Regions from separate parts of the Nocardia sp. JMUB6875 genome, predicted to be linked through region 1. Evidence: riboswitches for the same ligand, from Rfam matches in the RefSeq annotation. Region 1 holds a riboswitch; the other holds the start of a gene.
What was found. A riboswitch is a leader RNA that binds a small molecule or an ion and turns the genes downstream of it on or off. The one in region 1 is predicted to bind cobalamin.
Positions count from the first base shown of each region.

Region 2: another riboswitch for cobalamin. It lies ahead of cobN (cobaltochelatase subunit CobN); the one in region 1 lies ahead of ACAM49_RS35460 (CbtB domain-containing protein).

Region 1 covers NZ_BAAFGR010000223.1:1,628-5,277, forward strand. Annotated here, with positions in the region: gene ACAM49_RS35450 (SGNH/GDSL hydrolase family protein) at 1-370, opposite strand, end outside; gene ACAM49_RS35455 (hypothetical protein) at 389-766, opposite strand; cobalamin riboswitch at 1,114-1,244, shown strand; gene ACAM49_RS35460 (CbtB domain-containing protein) at 1,290-1,505, shown strand; gene ACAM49_RS35465 (CbtA family protein) at 1,528-2,334, shown strand; gene ACAM49_RS35470 (histidine phosphatase family protein) at 2,331-2,900, shown strand; gene ACAM49_RS35475 (helix-turn-helix domain-containing protein) at 3,285-3,650, shown strand, end outside.
Region 2 covers NZ_BAAFGR010000024.1:14,852-18,501, forward strand. Annotated here, with positions in the region: gene cobN (cobaltochelatase subunit CobN) at 1-1,836, opposite strand, end outside; cobalamin riboswitch at 1,869-2,004, opposite strand; gene ACAM49_RS08720 (hypothetical protein) at 2,134-2,388, shown strand; gene cobG (precorrin-3B synthase) at 2,572-3,650, shown strand, end outside.

The DNA of each region.
Region 1 (3,650 bases):
GCTTGGTGTTCGGCCCGAACGCGCCTTCCTGGTCGGCGCGCCGGGCCTGCTGGGCCATGGTCCAGCCGGGCCCACTGTCGATGGACGCGCCCGGGCACGACGGGTCGGATACCCGTTCGGTCCCGTACACGCCCATCAGCTGGCTCAGCTGGACCGGCCAGGCGGTGCGCCCGTGCAGGTTGCAATCATCTCGGCCGGTGAAGTGGTCCCATTCGTTCGCGGAGAACGAATCGCCCAGCACCACCAGCTCTTTGCCCGCGGGATGCGGATCCGCAGCGGAAGGATCCGCACTCGCCGCGGCCACGGCCGTCATCGAGGCCGCGATTGCCACCACGGTGGCGCACAGCCACCGTCCACCATTGCCCAGCACTTGACCAGTCCAGTCCCGTCAGTACCCGGCGCGGGGTTCGAAGCCGGGCGCGTCGAGCGTCGGCGGGGCGGCGGGCTTGGGGGCCTGCGTCTGCGGCGCGGGCTTGGGCGCGACCTGAGCCGGTTCGGGCGCGGCCGGTTGCGGCGCGGCCGGTTCCGTGGCGGCGGGCGCGGGCGCGGGAGCCTCGGTGGTCGGCGCGGGTGCGGCGGTCGTCGGCGCGGGCGCCGCGGTGGAGCTCGCGACCGTCGTCGGGGCGACCGTGGTGCTGGTCCCGCCCGACGACCCATCAGATGATTTGGAGCTGCTGCATCCCGTGACCCCCGCGAACAACAATGCCCCGCCGATTACAGCCGCAGCGGCACGGACGGCGAAAACCCCCGGTGTAGCAGACTTCATGGATACCTCGAATCAGATCTGAAGTGACTTGTGTTCACTTCAGCGGGCAGTGTACAAAATCCGCCAACCGCGCCCGGGCGGATTCGGAAAATTGCCCCGAATCCTAGGGGCACCGAACCAGATTCATCCAGGTCAGGCCGATTTCAACCGATGGAACGAGTTGCAGAAGCAACCCGTCTCGCATCGGCGTCCGCCGCCGGTCAGCCCCGCGTATTCAACCGGTGAGCGGCGCATCCCGGAAGGTATTTGCCCGAAATATCCCAAACACGCCATCAGCGTGTGCCGCTCACCGGGACGCAGCGTGTGCCGTTCACCGGGTAGGCCGGAGTCCACAGTGTGGGCGGGGGTTTGACCAGTTCGATTGGGGTTTCGTATGGTTTGGGGATCGGCGATTCGTGGAATCCGGTGAGAGTCCGGGACGGTCGCGCCACTGTGAACACCCTCGGGTGTGAGTCAGACCCCGGGTGCCGAGCTGTTGTATCGGCCGAGGGGCGCGAAATCCCCTCCCACACTAGGAGTTCACGTGGCTACGTCCTACGTTCCCCGTTCCGGTTTGAATGCCGGGTCGCTCGCGCTTCCCACCACTGCCCTGTGGCTGATCGGGACCGCCGTGCTGGCGTTGCTGGCCATCTACTTCATCGGGTTCGATCAGGGCGCGGTGTCGGTCTTCGGCAGCGATATGCATGTGCACGAGTTCGTGCACGACGGCCGGCATCTCCTCGGTTTCCCCTGCCACTAGTCGCGGGAAACGAGTCGGCACAATGGAAAAACGGATCATCGGCCGAGGCGTCCTACTGGGCGCGCTCGGCGGATTGCTCGCGTTCGCGTTCGCACGGATTCTGTCGGAGCCCATCACCGATCGGGCCATCGACTACGAGCACGGGCGCGAGGACGCGCAGATGGCGCTGGACAAGGCCGCCGGGAAACCGATGGACATGGATATGGGCGCCGAGCTGTTCACCCGGAGCCAGCAGGCCAATATCGGGCTCGGCTTCGGCGTGATCGTGCTGGGCGCGGCCATGGGGGCGCTGTTCGCGGTCGTCTACTTCCTGGCGCTGCGCAAGGCCGGGAAGATCAGCGGGCGGAATCTGGCACTGCTGGTGTCGGGCGGCATGTTCCTCGTGGTGTACGCGGTGCCGTTCCTGAAGTACCCGGCCAATCCGCCGGGATCCTCGGACGGGGACACAATCAAGGAACGCACGGCGATGTTCGTGCTCATGATTGCGATCAGCGCGGTCGCACTGGTGGCGGCGGTCTGGCTGGGCCGCAGACTGGCGGCGCGACTGGGCAATTGGAATGCGTCGATCGCCGCGGCCGCCGCGTTCACGGTGGTGATGGCGGTGGTCATGCTGGTTCTGCCCAGCTACTCCGACGAAACGCCGGAGCCGCTGAAGAATTCGTCGGGGACCATCGTCTACCCCGGATTCCCCGCGGCGGACCTCTACCACTTCCGCCTGTACTCCTTTGCCGCTCAGCTGATCCTGTGGCTGGTCATCGGCGTCGGCTTCGCCTGGCTGGCCCCGCGCCTGCTCGGCGAGCGCACCGAGAACGCCCCCGCGGCGGCATGAGCGCGATCACCCGCCTCACGCTGATCACGCACGCGATCACCGACGCGGTACAGGCCGCCCGCTTCCCCGCCGACGAACCGCTCAGCCCGCTGGGTGAGCGGTCCGTCGCGGCAGCGGGCGGCCCGCCCGGCCCGGCTCCGGACCGCTTCCTCTGCGCCCCCGAACTCCGCACCGAACAGACCGCCAAGGCCCTCGGCCTCACCACGACCCCCGAACCCGCACTGCGCGACCTGAATTGCGGCAAGTGGTCAGGCCAGTCCATGGACGCCATCGCCCCGGACCACCTGATGGGCTGGCTCACCGACCCGACCCACAACTCCCACGGCGGCGAGTCCATCATCGACCTGATTGTCCGCGTGCGGATTTGGCTGGTCACCCTGGCGGGCACCAGCGACCGAATCACCGCCATCACCCACCCGGCGGTAGTCCGCGCAGCAGTGCTGTGCACCCTCAACGCTCCCCCGGAATCCTTCTGGCGCATAGACATTCCACCGCTGACCGCCACCACCCTGCACCACCGCTCTCCCGCCTGGACCCTCCGCACCACCGCCCAAGAACTGGCCTGACCATTTACGGTCGCGAGGACCAAATATTCCACCCCGCCGAGGCGGCCCGCCGCCGCGCGAGCACCTCCAAATACGGCACCAGCCCCGCGAAATACCGCTTCGCCTCACAATCCTTATCGCACTCCCGATGACTTTCCAGACCACGCTTCGCCACGTCCAAATTCTGGACCGGATAGTCCGGAACTTCATGTGAAATCGGTTGAGCCACAGTTCATCTCCCCACCTTGCGACGTGGGCACTGTCTGTGCCGATTCCAGATCTACGCCACTGGAATCTGGATTGGAAGATTTCAGATTGCAATTCTCCGAATTTACTGCGGCGCTTCCAAATTGCCTCGCAGAATGATTCCAAACTGCACGGCAACGGTTAGGGAGGCTACGGACCATGACCGGATCGACCGTCCCCCGGAGGATGCTGGGCCGCCAATTGAAGCGACTGCGGGAAGAATCGGGGGTCTCGCCCGCGGCGGCGGCGCGGGCGATCGAGGTATCCACGCAGACGTTGTGGCGGATGGAGTCGGGACAGCTGGGTCCAAAGCTGAAAGAGCTTTACGTCAACATACTTTGCGCCATGTACGGCGCGAGCGACGACGAGACGCTGGCATTGGTGAGCCTGGTCGCCGAGGCGAAGAAGCCGGGATGGTGGCACAGCTATGGAGACACACTGCCGGCCCACGCCGATCTGTTCCTGGGCCTCGAGGAAGCAGCCAAGCGGCTCACCACATTTCAGCTCACCCTTGTGCCGGGATTA
Region 2 (3,650 bases), on a different contig from region 1:
GGCGGGCAGCTTGGCCGGGTCGAGGGCGGAGATATTCGCGTGCTCGTCGAGCAACTGCTCCAGACGCGAGATGTCGCCGTAGGTTTCGGCGCGCGCCATGGGCGGGATGAGGTGGTCGACCAGGGTGGCGTGGGCGCGGCGCTTGGCCTGGGTGCCCTCGCCCGGGTCGTTGACCAGGAACGGGTAGATCAGTGGCAGATCGCCCAGCGCGGCATCGGTGCCACAGGAAGCCGACATGCCCAGCGTCTTGCCGGGCAGCCACTCCAGATTGCCGTGCTTGCCCAGGTGCACCACGGCGTCGGCGGCGAAGCCCTCCGGGGCGGCCAGCCACCGGTAGGCGGCCAGATAGTGGTGGCTCGGCGGCAGATCCGGGTCGTGGTAGATGGCGACCGGGTTCTCACCGAACCCGCGCGGGGGCTGCACGATCAGCACCACATTGCCGAAACGCAGTGCGGCGATGACGATTTCGCCCTTGGGGTCGGCGGAGCGGTCGACGTAGAGCTCACCGGGCGGCGGACCCCACGCCTCGATCACGGCCTCGCGCAGATCCTCGGGCAGCGTCTCGAACCACCGGGTGTAGAGGTCGGCGCCGATGCGAATCGGGTTGCCCTCCAGCTGTTCGGCGCTCAGCCAGTCCGGATCCTGTCCGCCCGCGGCGATGAGCGCGTGGATCAGCGCGTCGCCGTCGCCCTGCTCCAGGCCGGGGATCTCCCCCTCCGCGCCCAGATCGTAACCGGCCGAACGCATCTCGGTGAGCAGCTTGATCGCGCTCGCCGGAGTGTCCAGGCCGACCGCATTGCCGATGCGGGCGTGCTTGGTCGGGTAGGCCGACAGCACCAGCGCGATCTTCTTCTCGGCGGCCGGAATGTGGCGCAGCCGCGCGTACCGCACCGCGATGCCCGCCACCCGGGCGGCGCGCTCGGCGTCGGGCACATAGGTCGAGAGACCGTCGGCGTCGAATTCCTTGAACGAGAACGGGACCGTGATGATGCGCCCGTCGAATTCCGGCACCGCCACCTGCGTGGCCACATCCAGCGGGGACAGGCCGTCGTCATTGGCCTCCCACTGCTCTCGGCCGCTGGTCAGGCACAAGCCCTGCAGGATCGGCACATCCAGGTCGGCGAGCGCGCCGACGTCCCAGGCCTCGTCATCGCCGCCCGCCGACGCGGTGGCGGGCTTGGTGCCACCGGCCGCGAGCACGGTCACCACGAGCGCGTCGGCCTTGCGCAGTTCGGCAAGCAGTTCGGGTTCGGCGGTGCGCAGCGAGGCGCAGTACACCGGCAGCGCCCGCGCGCCCTTGTCCTCGATGGCCCCGCACAGCGCGTCGATGTAGCCGGTGTTCCCGGCCAGATGCTGGGCGCGGTAGTACGCGACCGCCACCGTCGGGGCGTCCGCCGCCACTGGACGCGAATCCCGTTCCAGTTCACCCCAGCTCGGCATCTCCACGGGCGGTTCGAAGCCGTGTCCGGTGAGCAGCACCGTGTCGGACAGGAAGTTGTGCAGCTGCAACAGGTTTCGCGGCCCGCCCGCGGCGAGGTAGTTGTGCGCGTCCGCGGCCACACCGCCCGGCACGGTCGAGCACTCCATGAGCTCGGCGTCGGGGGCGATCTCACCGCCGAGGGCGACCATCGGAATTCCGCTGGCGCGCACCGTCTCCAGCCCGGACTCCCAGGCGCGCTTGCCGCCCAGGATGCGCACGATCACCAGCTCGGCGCCGTCGAGCAGACCGGGCAGATCCTCCGGCAGCAGGCGCGCGGGATTGGCGAGCCGGTAGTCGGCGCCGCTGGCGCGCGCGCTCAGCAGATCGGTATCGGAGGTGGACAGCAGCAGGATCACAGGTTTCGGCCTTCCTAGGGTGACGCGCCCAGCATGGTTCGGCGCCCGCCGGAAGGTCTGACTGTCACAGTGGCGCGACCGCACCGGAATTGCACCGGTTTCTTCCGTTCGACGAGCTCGCCGATGCTATCGCGAGCCCTCCCCCGCACCGGCAACCCGCCCGGATCACAGTGCGGCAAAGGCTCGCTCACAGACCTGGGAGACCGACCAGTCCTTCCGTATGCTGCCGGTATGCCAACCACTCCAGGATGGGTCAGGCGGAACCGCTTTGCTGCCTGGTCGGGATACTTTTGCGCATTGGTTGCCTTCGCAACGCTGGCCATGGCCCTCACGGCCGCCGGCTCCGGTCATTCGCAGTGGGCCATGATCTCCGGCATCGTCTGCGCGGCCACCCTCCTCTTCGGCCTCACGGTCATGACCACGACCGTCCACCGCGACCACGTCGAGCACCACAATGTCCCCAGCCTGCTCAACGACACCTGGGAAGCCACCCCCGCCTTCGCCCGCCGCCGCGGCGCGCCGAAGGCCATCGAACCCCACCGCATGCGCTGACCCGAATACTCCCCACCAACCAGATCCCGGGGCCAACCACCCCGGGATCTTCCATGTCGAGCAGTTGTTCGCGGTTGTTTGACACTTTGCAATTCATACTTAGATCGCAATATCTCTAAATTTGGATACAAGTGATGCCCGGTGGATGCTCGACCTCGGGATCCTCCGTAGGCTGGGGGCGTCATGACGCGAACCGATCCCGATTCCTGCCCGGGCGTGCTGCGCCTGCATCAAGCGGCCGATGGTCCCCTCGCCCGTATTCGTGTGCCCGGTGGACGGCTCTCCCCCGAGCAGCTGCAGGCGCTCGCCGCGGCGGCCGTCGATCTGGGTGACGGCAATATCGAGCTCACCTCGCGGGGCAATGTGCAGTTCCGGCAGGTGCGGGACGCCGCGACCCTCGGGGAGCGGCTCACCGAGGCCGGGCTGCTGCCCAGCGCCACCCATGAGCGGGTGCGGAACATCATCGCTTCTCCCCTGTCGGGCCGGGTCGGCGGCTGGACCGATGTGCATCCGCTGGTTCCGGCTCTCGACGAGGGACTTCAGGCGGACCCGCGTTTGGCCGAACTGCCCGGACGGGTGCTGTTCACCCTCGATGACGGACGCGGTGATGTCAGCGGGCTCGGCGGCGATATCGGCGTCCACGCGATCGACGAGAACACCTACGCACTTCTGTTGGCGGGCAAGGACTCCGGGATCCGCATCTCCCCGAGCGAAGCCGTCGACCTGATGCTCGCCGCCGCCCACGGGTTCCTGGAACTGCGCGACGGCCAGTGGCGGCTGCACGAGGTCCCCGACGGCAGCGCCCAACTGACCGAGCATCTGCTGACTTCCCGCTCCGACCTGACCGCCGACGGCGAACCCCTCGAACTCGCTCCGCGCCAGGACATTCCGATCGGCTGGCTGAATCAGGACGACGGCAATGTGGCCCTCGGCGCGGGCGTGCGCCTGGGTTCCCTCCCCGCGCGAACCGCCGAATTCCTTGCCGCGGTCGAACGCCCCCTCTTCGTCACCCCGTGGCGCAGCGTGGTCCTCACCGACCTCGACGAATGGACCGCCGAACAGGTGGTCCGCGTCCTCGCCCCCATGGGCCTGATCTTCGACGCCAACTCCCCCTGGCTGCTGGTCAGCGCCTGCGCGGGCAGGCCCGGCTGCGCCAAATCCCTCACCGATGTCCGCGCCGACGTCACCACCGCCGTCGACTCCGGCCGCGTAATCCCCACCGGCGCACCCCAATTCCCCCGGGAGGCCCTCGACGCCGACGA